Regions from separate parts of the Vogesella sp. LIG4 genome, predicted to be linked through region 2. Evidence: predicted binding sites of a transcription regulator. Region 2 holds the regulator's gene; the other holds the start of a gene.
What was found. Region 2 encodes NrdR, which represses ribonucleotide reductase genes. Its sites were predicted from a motif close to AAANACNATATATNGTNTTT; they were not measured.
Positions count from the first base shown of each region.

Region 1: a site for NrdR is predicted at 3,748-3,767, ahead of PSELUDRAFT_RS15160 (ribonucleoside-diphosphate reductase subunit alpha). Genes of this name have one in related genera too.

Region 1 is NZ_LT607802.1:3,257,508-3,264,712, reverse strand. Features, by position in the region: gene PSELUDRAFT_RS15180 (P-II family nitrogen regulator) at 87-425, shown strand; gene PSELUDRAFT_RS15175 (outer membrane protein assembly factor BamD) at 658-1,449, opposite strand; gene rluD (23S rRNA pseudouridine(1911/1915/1917) synthase RluD) at 1,607-2,734, shown strand; gene pgeF (peptidoglycan editing factor PgeF) at 2,724-3,458, shown strand; gene PSELUDRAFT_RS15160 (ribonucleoside-diphosphate reductase subunit alpha) at 3,966-6,818, shown strand; gene PSELUDRAFT_RS15155 (hypothetical protein) at 7,090-7,205, shown strand, end outside.
Region 2 is NZ_LT607802.1:2,262,743-2,269,947, reverse strand. Features, by position in the region: gene PSELUDRAFT_RS10695 (carboxypeptidase M32) at 1-42, opposite strand, end outside; gene PSELUDRAFT_RS10690 (hypothetical protein) at 240-926, opposite strand; gene ribD (bifunctional diaminohydroxyphosphoribosylaminopyrimidine deaminase/5-amino-6-(5-phosphoribosylamino)uracil reductase RibD) at 1,027-2,151, opposite strand; gene PSELUDRAFT_RS10680 (GNAT family N-acetyltransferase) at 2,133-2,669, opposite strand; gene nrdR (transcriptional regulator NrdR) at 2,753-3,208, opposite strand; gene rfaD (ADP-glyceromanno-heptose 6-epimerase) at 3,509-4,504, opposite strand; gene PSELUDRAFT_RS10665 (DUF924 family protein) at 4,558-5,136, opposite strand; gene rfaE1 (D-glycero-beta-D-manno-heptose-7-phosphate kinase) at 5,160-6,122, opposite strand; gene pyrF (orotidine-5'-phosphate decarboxylase) at 6,136-6,882, opposite strand; gene lapB (lipopolysaccharide assembly protein LapB) at 6,901-7,205, opposite strand, start outside.

The DNA.
Region 1 (7,205 bases), 990 kb from region 2:
ACTTCTTTAAGGCTGCATCCAGATTATTGTCTGACGGTCGCGATGCCACCCACCCGCTTAGCCAAGAAAAATCAAGGAGTTGCGAAATGAAAAAGGTAGAAGCCGTTATCAAGCCGTTCAAGCTTGATGAAGTGCGCGAGGCACTGTCCGAGATCGGCATCAACGGCCTGACCGTTACCGAGGTAAAAGGCTTCGGCCGCCAGAAGGGTCATACCGAGCTGTATCGCGGCGCCGAATACGTGGTGGACTTCCTGCCCAAGGTGAAAATCGAGGTGGTTATTGCCGACAACCTGGTGGAGCGCGCCATCGAATGCATCGTCGAAAGCGCCCGCACCGGCAAGATCGGTGACGGCAAGATTTTCGTTACCCCGGTGGAGCAGGTGGTGCGGATTCGTACTGGTGAAACCGGCGAGGATGCGGTGTAAGAACCTGTTTGCGATCTGCTGCGCGTCGGCGATACGGCGTTGAAAACGCCTTCGGAATGCTCATTTACTCTGTGTAAACTCCGCTTCCTCAGCCGTTTTCGCCTTGTCTCGCTCTAGCTCGCGAGATCGTAAACAGGCTCTAAGCACCCTGCCCGACCAATGAAAAACGGCGCCTTGCGGCGCCGTTTCTGTTTGTGCCGTGTTCACGCTGGCGCGCGAACACGGTCAGGGCTTAGCCCCAGAACTTCCACCACGGCATTTCCTTCGGCCGCCACGGGTTCTGCAGGTAACGGCTCTGCGGGAAGTTGGTCTGCAGCACGCGCGTGCTGTCCTGGCTCAGGTCCTTCATGCCCAGCTTGTCGTAGGCAACGACCATGATGGCCAGCGCCTCTTCGTTGTAGCCGGTGTTGGAGTAGTCCTTCACCACGGTCTGCGCGCGGGTGATGGCGGCCATCCAGGCGCCACGCTTCATGTAGTAGCGTGCCACGTGCATTTCGTTGCCGCCCAGTGCGCTCACCAGGCGTTCCATCTTCTGGTTGGCGTCGTCCAGGTACTTGCTCTGCGGGAAGCGGGTTACCAGCTCGCGGAAGGCGGCGTAGGAATCGCGCACCGCTTTCGGGTCACGCTCGCTCATGTCCTGGCCGGTGAGGCGCGACACGAAGGAGTCGTCATCGTTGTAGTACACCAGGCCCTTCAGGTAGTACATGTAGTCCACGTTCGGGTGCGTCGGGTACAGGCGGATGAAACGGTTGGCCGCAGCAACGGCCAGTTCCGGCTCGTTGTCCTTGTAGTGGGTGTAGGCCTGTTCCATCAGCGCCTGCTGAGCGTACTTGCCGTAGGGGAAGCGCGACTGCAGGGCCTCGTACAGCTTCACGGCATGGGTGTAGTTGCCGCTGTTGAGCTCGTCGTGCGCTTCGGAGTAGATGCGTTCAACACCCCAGCCACGGGTTTCGTCCTGGGTGTCGGGGGTGGCGCAACCCGCCAGCAAGGCGGCTACGAGCAAGGTTACAAAGCGTTTTTTCATGAGGCGTCCCTGTTTAGACTGCGCACGATTATAACCAAAACCAACGTTTGCGCACCTGCCTTGCCACCTCCCGCGCGGCATGGCAGCAGGTATCGGCAGGACAAGCATGGTGTAAACCTTATAAAATCACTCCTTTAGCAGAACATGCATCCACACCATGAATGAACAAGATCTGCTCGGCGACGAGCTGCTGGACGACGACTCCCTGGAAACCGGTGGCGAAGACCTGGTCGAGCTGAAGCAACTGACCGTGCCCTATGAGCTGGGCGGCGAACGCCTGGACGGCGCGCTTTCCAAACTGCTGCCCGACTACTCGCGCAGCCGCATGACGCAATGGATCAAGGACGGCAAGGTCAAGCTGGACGGCAAGGTCGTCGCCGGCAAGACCAAGCTGCTGGGCGGCGAAGTCATCGACGTGGAGATCGTGCGCCCGCCGGATGAACAGGCATTCCAGGCCGAGCCGGTGGAGTTCCCGGTGATCTACGAAGACGAACACCTGATCGTGGTCAACAAGCCGGCCGGCCTGGTGGTGCACCCCGCCGCCGGCAACTGGAGCGGCACCCTGCTCAACGGCCTGCTGTACCGCTACCCGGAGCTGGCCAAGATTCCGCGTGCCGGCATCGTGCACCGCCTGGACAAGGACACCTCCGGCCTGATGGTGGTGGCGCGCACCCTGCTGGCGCAGACCAACCTGGTGCAGCAGCTGCAGGCGCGCAGCGTGAAGCGCGTTTACCGCTGCATCGCCAACGGCGTGGTGCCCTACGACGGCAAGATCGAAACCCTGATCGGCCGCGACCCGCACAACCGCCTGAAAATGGCCGTGGTGCGCTTTGGCGGCAAGCCGGCCATCACCCACCTGCGTGTACTGGAGCGCTACGCGGACTACAGTTACGTAGAGTGCAAGCTGGAAACCGGCCGCACCCACCAGATTCGCGTACACATGCGCGAAGCCAAGCACCCGCTGGCGGGCGACCCCACCTACGGCAACCCGCGCCACCACGGCAGCGAGACAGTGGATGCCGCCATCAAGGCACTGGATCGCCAGGCGCTGCATGCCTACACCCTGGCGCTGGTGCACCCGGCCACCGGCATCACCCGCAGCTGGAAGGCGCCGCTGCCGGACGATATGAAAGCCGTGCTGGAAGTGCTGCGCAACGAGGCGGAAGAAAAGCTGGCCGCTGCCAGCGCCAAACAGGCGCTGAAGTCCGCGGAGAGCGACAGCGACGATGATGACGATGACTGGGACGACGACGATTACGACGTAGAGGTGCACTATGTCCCATGAGTGGATTTCCCCGGCCTGGCCGCTGCCGGTCGGGGTGGGCAGCCTGATCACCACCCGCGCCGGTGGTGTGAGCCCTGCCCCGTACCACAGCCTGAACCTGGGTGACCACGTGGGTGACGCTGCGGCCAACGTGGCGGCCAACCGCGCCACGCTGCGCGACCACCTGCCGGCTGAGCCGGCCTGGCTGGAGCAGGTGCACGGCACGGTGGTGGTGGATGCTGCCAGCGTGGCACCGGGCAGCAAGCCGCAGGCCGACGCCAGTTTCAGCCGCACACCGGGCACGGTGTGCGCCATCATGACGGCCGACTGCCTGCCGGTATTGCTGGCCGACCGTGCCGGCACGGTGGTGGGCGCCGCCCACGCCGGCTGGCGCGGGCTGTGCGGCGGGGTGATCGAGGCCACCGTACAGGCAATGAACGAGCCTGCGGCCAACCTTGTCGCCTACCTGGGGCCGGCCATCGGCCCGGACGCCTTCGAGGTGGGGCCGGAAGTGCGCGAAGCCTTCCTTGCCCACGACATCCATGCCGTGGAAGCCTTCACCCCGATAGAAGACGGCAAATACCTGGCCGACATCTACCAGCTGGCGCGGCAAAGGTTGGCCGCACTGGGCATTGCCGAGGTATACGGAGGCGACTACTGCACGGTAATCGACCGCGCGCGCTTCTTCTCCTACCGTCGCGACCGCGTGACTGGCCGCATGGCCAGTCTGATCTGGCTCAAGTAGACACAAGATGTTGTGTACAAGGGGCGGCTTGTGCCGCCCCTTGTTGCGTTTTGGGCGTATCGAAATTGCCACAACGCAGAATGCGCCCGCTGCGGCCTTGATGCGGAACATGCCGCAAAGCCTTGATGCATCAGGCATGTGGCATTGTCACCACCGCGACATCAAAACTTCACAAAAAAACAGAACGGGCCGCCAAGCCAATACTGGCGCGGATTCCGGTTTTTCACCCGGCTGTCAAGACTTGTTCTGACGCCTCTTCACCACTAGAATTTGCGTCGTTTTCACGTGCCGACCCACCATATTGTGTTTGTGCACAGCTGGCTCACAGCTTTTCAACAGATTTGTCCACAGCCAGCCGCTATACCTCGCGCCAAGTCCGGCTTATCTGCCTGGGCAAGGCCGCCACCGGGCCGCCAGCCCGGCGCCGCACCCGCGGACCAGGCATGGCCGCCCGCCAGCGGGCCGTCAGGTCGATACCAACAACCACCCCACCACGAGGGAAAGACAATGCCACTGACCACTACCGAAGCGAACACCGCCGCCGAACTGGGTCGCGCCGCCGCGCCGCAGGCCGATTACAGCCTGTACAAGACCATTCGTCGCAACGGCGCCGTTGTTGCATTCGAGCCGGTGAAAATCTCCATCGCCGTGACCAAGGCCTTCCTGGCCGTGCTGGGCGCAGAAAGCGTGAACTCCGCCAGCATCCGCGACAAGGTTGCCCAGCTTACCGAGGTGGTGGTGAGTGCGCTGATGCGCCGCAAGCCGGAAGGCGGCGCCATCCACATCGAAGATATCCAGGACCAGGTGGAACTGTCCATGATGCGTGCCGGCGAGCACGACGTGGCCCGCGCCTACGTGCTGTACCGCGAACAGCGCTCGCAGGAGCGCGCCGCCCGCGGTGAAGCGCTGCACCAGATCCAGATCAACGTGGTGCGCAAGGATGGCCGCAAGCTGCCGCTGGACATCGCCCGCCTGCGCGGCACCATCGAAGCCGCCTGCGTAAGCCTGGCCAACACCGACGTGGACGCCATCCTGTCCGAAACACTGAAGAACATCTACGACGGCGTATCGGAAGAAGAAGTCAACAAGTCCGCCATTCTGGCCGCCCGCGCGCTGATCGAGCAGGACCCGGCCTACGACCTGGTAACCGCCCGCCTGCTGCTGGGCAATATCCGCCTGGAAATCCTCGGCGAGGCCGTGAGCCAGGCCGAGATGGACACTCACTACCCGCTGTACTTCCCGGACTTCATCAAGAAAGGCATTGCCGCCGAGCTGCTGGATGAAAAACTGGGCGAGTACGACCTGAAGAAACTGGGCGCCGCACTGAAGCCGGAACGCGACCTGCAGTTCGGCTACCTGGGTCTGCAGACCCTGTACGACCGCTACTTCCTGCACGTGGACGGCACCCGCATCGAAATGCCGCAGGCTTTCTACATGCGTGTGGCCATGGGCCTGGCACTGAACGAAGTGAGCCGCGAAGAGCGCGCCATCGAGTTCTACAACGTGCTGTCCAGCTTCGACTTCATGTCGTCCACCCCGACGCTGTTCAACTCCGGCACCCGCCGCAGCCAGCTGTCCAGCTGCTACCTGACCACCATCGCCGATGACCTGGATGGCATCTACGAAGGCATCAAGGAAAACGCGCTGCTGTCCAAGTTCGCCGGCGGCCTGGGCAACGACTGGACCCCGGTGCGCGCCATGGGCTCGCACATCAAGGGCACCAACGGCAAATCGCAGGGCGTGGTGCCGTTCCTGAAAGTGGTGAACGACACCGCCGTGGCGGTAAACCAGGGCGGCAAGCGCAAGGGCGCGGTATGTGCCTACCTGGAAACCTGGCACGCCGACATCGAAGAATTCCTGGAGCTGCGCAAGAACACCGGTGACGACCGCCGCCGCACCCACGACATGAACACCGCCAACTGGATTCCGGACCTGTTCATGAAGCGCGTGATGGAAGCTGGCGAGTGGAGCCTGCTGTCGCCGTCCGAATGCCCGGACCTGCACGACCTGGTGGGCAAGGAATTCGAAAAGGCCTACACCGCCTACGAAGCAAAAGGCAAGCGCGGCGAGCTGAAGGTATTCAAGCAGATTCCGGCGCTGACCCTGTGGCGCAAGATGCTGACCATGCTGTTCGAAACCGGCCACCCGTGGATCACCTTCAAGGACCCGTGCAACGTACGCAGCCCGCAGCAGCACATGGGCGTGGTACACAGCTCCAACCTGTGCACCGAGATCACCCTGAACACCAACGACGACGAAATCGCGGTGTGCAACCTGGGTTCGGTAAACCTGTCGCGCCACCTGAAGCAAGGCGCGGCCGGCCTGGAGCTGGACACCGACAAGCTGCAGCAAACCGTACGCGTAGCGCTGCGCATGCTGGACAACGTGATCGACATCAACTTCTACCCGGTGAAAAAGGCGCGTAATTCCAACCTGAAGCACCGCCCGGTAGGCATGGGCATCATGGGCTTCCAGGACTGCCTGCACCAGCTGCGCGTGGCCTACGCCTCCGAAGCTGCCGTCGAGTTCGCCGACGTATCGATGGAAGCCGTGGCCTACTACGCCTACCTCGCCTCCACCGAACTGGCCGAAGAGCGTGGCCGCTACCCGTCGTACAAGGGCAGCCTGTGGGATCGCGGCATCCTGCCGCACGACAGCATCAACCTGCTGGCGGCAGAGCGCGGCGGCTACCTGGAAGTGGATCGCAGCGAACGTATGGAATGGAGCAAGCTGCGCGAGCGCGTGGCCAAACACGGCATGCGCAACTCCAACGTGCTGGCCATCGCCCCGACCGCGACCATCGCCAACATCATTGGCGTATCCGCGTCCATCGAGCCGACCTACCAGAACCTGTTTGTGAAATCCAACCTGTCCGGCGAATTCACCGTCACCAACGAATACCTGGTGCGCGACCTGAAGAAACTGGGCCTGTGGGACGAAGTGATGGTTGCCGACCTGAAATACTTCGACGGCAGCCTGGGCCGCATCGACCGCGTACCGGCCGAGCTGAAAGCCATCTACGCCACCGCGTTCGAAATCGACCCGCGCTGGCTGGTGGAAGCGGCTTCCCGCCGCCAGAAGTGGATCGACCAGGCACAGTCGCTGAACCTGTACCTGGCTGGCGCCTCCGGCAAGAAACTGGACGAGCTGTACAAGCACGCCTGGATTCGCGGCCTGAAGACCACCTACTACCTGCGCACCCTGGGCGCCAGCTCGGCGGAGAAATCCACCGGCCGTGGCGGCGAACTGAACGCGGTACAGGCAGCACCGGCAGCGGCACCGGCCGCCGTGGACAACACCCCAGCCACCGACGCCAAGTTCTGCTCGATCGACAATCCGGACTGCGAGAGCTGCCAGTAAGGCAGCCGAGCAGGCAAGATTGCTGCGAAGCAACAATCCGGACGGCGCGGCGCAAGCCGTGCCAGCCGCGATAGCGGTAGCGAGAGCTGCCAGTAAGGCAGTTGGGTGACAAGGTTGGCCGCATGCGGCCAACCCTCACATGCCCTGGCTTGGCCATTCGTGACCAAGCCACATCCCCCAGCCGCTTCCCGCGAGGCGGCTAGGGAATGTCCGAACCCGGCCCACGCCGTCAGGTCAAACCTGTGACCCGTCGTCACCCAAGGAGACCATCATGCGCCGCTTATTGATGCTGTTTTTTGCAGTGCTGCTGGCAGGCTGCAGCACCATGGCAGACCAGCTGCATGGCAGCCTGCAGCCGCCGGCCGGTACCGGCTACGCCGTGTTTTC
Region 2 (7,205 bases):
GGTAAAGATGGTTTCCAGTTGCTGGTAGGCAGGTGCGCTCATGCGGTACTCCGGGTGAAATCAGGGTTGGCCGCATGATGCCATTGGCAACGCCGGCGCTCAATTGGCCGGCGGAACAGCTGGCCACGATCTGCGGCGCTGCGGTGTTATAAACGGCGGCGGCGGCACGCTGAGCATTGGCAAACTCCGCGCCCCCCGGCCGTTTCTGCCTTGTCTCGCCCAGGCGGGCGAGATCGTACTCAGGCAGATTGCGCCTCCCCGAACTGGCCGCGCACGTCGGCATCCGGGAACGACAGCCAGTAGTAGAAGAATTCGCGGGCGATGGAGAGGAAGCTCTCCTTGGCCTCGCTGTCGCTCAGGTGCAGCAGCATGGCATCCACCGCCATGCGGTAGCTGTCCGGGTGGTGGCTCTGATCGTGCAGCAGGTACAAGAGCGGCTTGAGCAGCGCGCCGCGCTCGCCCAGCACTTCTTCCTCGGAACCCAGCTCGTACAGCTGGCCCAGGTACAGCTCCAGCGACGGCGGGAACTGGCTGTAGCCGTCCTGCTGCATGCGCTGCTGCAGGTCATCGAAGGAGGACAGTACCGGCAGGCGTACGTGGCGGGTGGTGAAGCCGGAGCGGGCGTTCATCTCGGTGACTTTCTTCACGTCGCCGATCCAGAAATAGTAGTACTCGCGCGCGGCGGTCATGGCGCCGGGGCGGTCTTCCGGCAGACACAGCGATAACAACGCATCCACCGCGGAGCGGTAGATGGTGGTGTTGCGCGGCTGGCCGCGCATCAGCAGGTTCAGCCGCGACAGCACACGGCGGCGCAGTACCAGTACCTCGCTATCCGCCCCCTTGCTTTCCAGTAGCCGCAGGTAGGCATCCAGTGCGTCCTGCGCATCACCCGTTTCTTGTTTGCTGCCTTTATCCGCGCTGCTCATGCGTGGCTGTCTCCAGAATTACGCGCGTGCTTCCCGCGCGGGCCCCAGCATAGCGCCTCATTCTTTATCAGACAATTCCGAAAACGCACCAAGCGCGAAATCAGCGGCCACGCGGCCGCAACGTCAGGCGCAGATCGCAGCCCACTTTGCGCACGTCGTCGATATCCAGCGGCAGCTTGTCGTCCAGCGAGTGCAGCGCCGGCCAGTCGAACAGGCCGCGCGCGGCATCGCCGGCCAGGTAGGGCGCCAGGTACAGCACCACCTCGTCCACCAGTGCGGCCTGCAGCAGTGCCCCGTTAAGACCGGCGCCGGCTTCCACCATCAGTTCGTTGATGCCGGCAGTGGCCAGCGCGGTGAGCAGCGCCGCCAGATCCACGCGCCCGTCGGCACCCGGCAGCGTCAGCAGCAGCACGCCGCGCGCGCGGTACGGTGCCAGCCGTGTTTCGTCCGTTACCGTGGTAGCCAGCCAGGTCGGCGCCTGCGTGGTGTCGTAGATACGAGCCTTCGGTGCGGTGGCGAGCTGGCCATCCACCACTACCCGCGCCGGCTGGCGCAGGCAGGGGGCGTCGCGCACCGTCAGCTGCGGGTCGTCCGCCAGCACGGTGCCGCTGCCGGTGAGCACGGCACAGTTGGCCGCACGCAGCGCGTGCACGTCGCGACGGGCATCGGCCGAGGTGATCCACTGGCTGACGCCGTTGAGCAACGCGGTCTTGCCATCCAGCGTGGCCGCCGCCTTCAGCGTAACAAACGGCCGCTGCCGGCTGACACGCGACAGGAAGCCGCGATGCACGCGCCGCGCCTCGGCCTCCAGCAGGCCGGCCTCGGCCGGAATGCCGGCCGCCTGCAGCATGGCAATGCCGCGGCCGGCCACTTCGTGGTACGGGTCCACCATGGCCGCGACGACACGGCCGATTTTTTCCGCAATCAGCCGCCCGGCGCATGGCGGGGTGCGGCCGTGGTGGCTGCACGGCTCCAGCGTGACGTAGGCGGTGGCGCCGACCGGGCTCAGACCACGCGCGTAACAATCCTTGATTGCCTGGATCTCGGCGTGATCGCCGCCCACCTGCAGGGTGGCGCCCTCGCCTATCACGGCACCATCGCGCACCAGCACGCAGCCCACGCCCGGGTTGGGCGCGGCACGGCGGGTGGCGGCAGCGGCCAGGCGCAGCGCCTGCTGCATATAGCGGTGGTCGTCGGCGGAGAAGCTCACGGCAGCGCGGCCCATTCACTGTCCAGCAGGCTGTAGATGCGCGCATCCCAGTAGCGGTCGCGGATATGCAGGTAGCCGCGCAGCACGCCTTCCAACTGGAAGCCCATGCGTTCGGCCACCGCGCAGCTGCGCAGGTTGGCCGCAGCGGAAATGATCTCCAGGCGGTGCAGCCCCATCTGCTGGAAGGCGATATCCATCAGCAGTTGCAGCGCCTGCGGCAGAATGCCGTGGCCGACGTAGGCATCGCCCAGCCAGTAGCCCAGGCTGGCGCGGCAGTCCTGGCTGCTGATGCTGTGCAGATCGCACACGCCGGCCGGCTGATCGTCCACCATGATCAGGCAGGTGCGCGAGGCACCGACACTGCGCTCGCAGGTGCGCAGCTGCAGGAATTCGCGCACCTGTTCCTCGCTCTGCGCGCTATCCACCCACGGCAGCCACTGGCCCAGCGCATCGCGGCTGGAGTTGATCAGCCCGAACAGCTGGGCCGCGTGTGTTTCTTCGGCCTCGCACAGCGTAATGCGGGATGTAGTCATATCGGGCCTCCAAAGCGGAAGCGGCTGTCATTGCCGCAAAAAGCGCGGGGTCATGGGCACCGCGGCGGCGGCGCTGGCCGGCATCAGGGTTTCTTCTGGATTTCCTTGATGGCATCGCTGAATTCGGCGATGTCCTGGAAGCTCTTGTACACCGAAGCGAAGCGCACGTAGGCCACCTTGTCCAGCTTGGCCAGCTCGTTCATCACCATTTCGCCGATCTGGCGGCTGGATACCTCGCGCTCGCCCAGCTGCAGCAGGCGCTGGCAGATGCGGTCGATGGCGTCGTCCACCAGCGGGGTGGACACCGGGCGCTTGTGCAGCGCGCGCATGAAGCTGGTACGCACCCGCTCCACGTCGAAATCGATGCGATGGCCACCGGCCTTCACCACCTGCGGCATGCGCACGTCGGCGGTTTCAAAGGTGGTAAAGCGCTTTTCGCAGGCGAGGCAGCGGCGGCGGCGGCGAATGGTGCTGCCGTCATCGCTGACGCGGGAATCCACCACCTGGGTATCCATACCACCGCAGAAAGGACATTTCATTGTTTTACGTCTCGCTTGCTTGCCATAGCCGGATGTTATCAGCAAACCCGCTGTCAATTTAAGCCTTGCCGGCCGGAAACAGCGCAAATAGCCGCCCAGCCCGGCGATCCATGCAAAACGGGCCGCCCAGGGCGACCCGTTGTCATGCGGCCAACTTTCAGAACCGCTTTACGATCCAGCGAGCTAGAGCGAGACAAGGCGAAAACGGCTGAGGAGGCGGAGTTGACATGCAGTCAACGAGCATTCCGGAGACGGTTTCAACGCCGTATCGCCGACGCGCAGCAGATCGTCAGCAAGTCCTCAGCGGGTCATCAGCCAGTCCACGTAGCGATCCACCCCCTGTTCCACGGTAAGCATCGGCTCCTGGTAGCCGGCTTCGCGCAGCTTGCCGATATCGGCCTGGGTAAAGCTCTGGTACTTGCCCTTCAGCGCGTCCGGAAAGTCGATGTATTCCAGGATGCCCTGCTGCACCAGTTCGGCCAGGCTCAGTGCCGGCTTGCCCTCGTGGCGGCGGCAGGCGTTGACGGTGGCCACCGCCACGTCGTTGAACGGCTGTGCGCGGCCGGAGCCCAGGTTGAAGATACCGCTCTGGTCCGGGTTGTCCAGGAAGTACAGGTTCACCTTCACCACGTCTTCCACCGACACGAAGTCGCGGCTCTGGGTGCCGTCGGCGTAGCCATCGTAGCCGCCGAACAGCTTCACCTTGCCGGTTTCGCGGTACTGGTTGAAGTTGTGGAACGCAACCGAGGCCATGCGGCCCTTGTGCTGCTCCTGCGGGCCGTAGACGTTGAAGTAGCGGAAACCGGCCACCTGCGAGGTGAGGCCCTCGCGCATGCGGCGGCGCAATACCTGGTCGAACAGGAACTTGGAGTAGCCGTAGACGTTGAGCGGGCCTTCGTACTGGCGGTCTTCCTTGAACACCGTGCCCTTGCCGTAGGTAGCAGCGCTGGAGGCGTACAGCAGCGGCACTTCCTCGGCCTGGCAGAATTCGAACAGCTCCAGCGTGTACTGGTAGTTGTTCTCCATCATGTACTTGCCGTCGTGGTTCATGGTGTCCGAGCAGGCACCCTGATGCAGGATGGCGCGCAGCTCACCGTCGAAATCGCCGCTGCCGATCAGGTTGATGAAGTCTTCCTTGTCCAGGTAGTCGCTGATCTCGCAATCCACCAGGTTGACGAATTTGTCACCCTTGGTGAGGTTGTCTACCGCCAGGATGTCGGTTTCGCCGCGCGCATTCAGCGCCTTGACGATGTTGGAGCCGATGAAGCCGGCGGCGCCGGTAACGACGATGGTCATGTGTATTCCTCGTTGCGCGGGCCGGCTTGCGGCCAACCCGCTATCAGATTCGGTTAAAAGCTGCTGCCCGGCTGCTGCAGAAAGGCGGTTTCTTCTGCGGTGTTGTCGCGCCCCAGCGCCGCGTTGCGGTGCGGAAAGCGACCGAAGCGGGCGATGATGTCGCGGTGGCGCCGTGCGTAGTCCAGCACGCCGGCGTAGCCGGGGCTGTCCGCCGGCAGCGCACCGAAGCAGCGCACGCAGTCGTCCTGGTCGCTCAGCCGTTCGCTGTGCTCCAGCGGCAGGTAGCAGAACCAGCGCGCCACCGGCGGCAGCTGGGCGTCCAGCCCGGCCGCCAGCATGGCATGCGCCACGTCGCGCGCCCGCGCATCGCTGGCAAAGGCACGCGCATCGCCACGAAACAGGTTGCGCGGAAACTGGTCGGCCACGATCAGCCAGGCCAGCGTCTGGCGCGCATCGTGCAGCGCCGGCTCCAGCCTGTCTGCCTGCAACCCGTCCACCAGTGGCAGGAAACGTTCGCGGATGATGGTGTCGAACACCTCGTCCTTCCGGAACCAGGCATCACGCGGCACGGCCAGCAGCTCGTCGCTGCTGCCGCCGAACCAGAACTGCAGGACTTCCTCGTGCCACAACATGCCAGCCTCGCTTTCTGCGACGGTTACAGGGCAAACAGCTCGCGTTGCTGGCACACCGCGGTGCCCAGCTTGGCCACCACGATGCCGGCGGCGGCATTGGCCAGGCTCATCGCCTGCGGCAGCGGCAGGCCGGCGGCCAGCATCAGGCCCAGGGTACCGATAACGGTATCGCCGGCGCCGGAGACGTCGTACACCTCCTTGGCCAGCGTCGGCTCATGCAGCGCGCCGTCGGCACGAAACAGCGTCATGCCTTCCTCGCTGCGCGTTACCAGCAGTGCATCCAGATTCAGCTCGCTGCGCAGGCTCTCGGCCTTGGCATTGAGCTGCTCTTCGCTCTGCCAGCTGCCGGCCACCTGGCGGAACTCGCTGCGGTTCGGCGTCAGCAGGGTTGCGCCGGCGTACTTGCTGTAGTCGTCACCCTTGGGGTCGATCAGCACCGGTTTGCCGGCGGCTCGCGCCAGTTCGATCATGCGCGATACGTGAGTCAGGCCGCCCTTGCCGTAGTCGGACAAGATCACCACATCGTGCTCGGCAACGATGGTGGCGTACTCGTCCAGCTTGTCGGCCAGAATCTCGTGGCTGGGCGCATCTTCGAAGTCCAGGCGGATCAGCTGCTGCTGACGCGCCACCACGCGCAGTTTCACGGTGGTGGAAATCTCCGCATCACGCTTGAGCGAGGCGGTAATGCCATCGGCTTCCAGCAGACGCGACAACGCGCTGGCGGCTTCGTCATCGCCCACCACCGACAGGATGGTGGCCTTGCCGCCCAGGCTGGCGATATTGCGCGCCACGTTGGCCGCACCACCGGCACGCTCTTCCATGCGGTTGATGCGTGCCACCGGTACCGGCGCTTCCGGCGAGATACGGCTGACATCGCCGAACCAGTAGCGGTCCAGCATCACGTCGCCCACTACCAGCACGCGGCTGGCAGCCAGTTTGTTACTCAGGGTGTCGGGGGTCAGGCCCAGTTGCTGCAGCAGACTCATCGATGCCCTACCCTCAGCCGCGCGCCTGTTGCCAGGCGCGGATATCGGCGTTGATGTCGGACAGCACGCCCAGCGGGTCTTCGGCGCGGGTGATCGGACGGCCGATCACCAGATAGTCGGCGCCGGCTTCCAGTGCAGCCACCGGGGTCATCACCCGGCGCTGGTCGTCGGCGGCGCTGTCGGCCAGGCGGATGCCCGGGGTAATCAGCTTGAAGTCCTGGCCCAGCAGCGACTTCAGCTCGGTAGCCTCCTGCGCCGAACACACCACGCCGTCCAGCCCGCTGTCGCGGGTGAGCTGCGCCAGGCGCAGTACCTGCTCGTGCGGCGACACGGTGATGCCGACTTCGGCCAGGTCGGCGGCTTCCATGCTGGTGAGCACGGTAACCGCGATCAGCAGCGGCGGATGGCTGCAATGCGCCAGCGCGTCAGCAGCAGCGCTCATCATGCGGCGGCCGCCGGAAGCGTGCACGTTGACCATCCACACGCCCAGATCGGAGGCCATCTTGCAGGCCTGCGCCACGGTATTGGGAATGTCGTGGAATTTCAGGTCCAGGAACACCTGGAAGCCGCGTGCGGCCAACTGTTCCACCAGCTGCGGGCCGGCGGCGGTGAACAGCTCCTTGCCGACTTTCAGCCGGCACTCGGCCGGGTCCAGTCGCGCGGCAAAGGCCAGCGCGGCATCGGCGGTGGCAAAGTCCAGTGCCACCAGCACCGGCGACGCGGTAACACCCGCGGCATTGTCGAGAATCAGGGGATTCATGCTGTTATCCGTATTCTTTCAATGGGTTTCCGAGCGGTTGGGCGTAAAGCTTTCCCACTCGCCACAGGCCGGGCAGTGCCAGAAGAACGCCCGCGAACGGAAGTTGCAGCGCTTGCAGCGGTGCACGTTCAGCTTCTGCGCGTGCTTCATCACCAGCGCGCGCGCCACCTCGGCATCCATACGCCCTTCCGGGCTCAACTCATCCATCTGCGCCTCGATGAGGCGATAGACACCCAGCAGGTTGGGGCGGGCATGCACCGCTTCGCGCGCGGCTTCCAGTGCCTTGGCCTCGCCTTCGTAGGTAGCCACCTTTTGGTATAGAA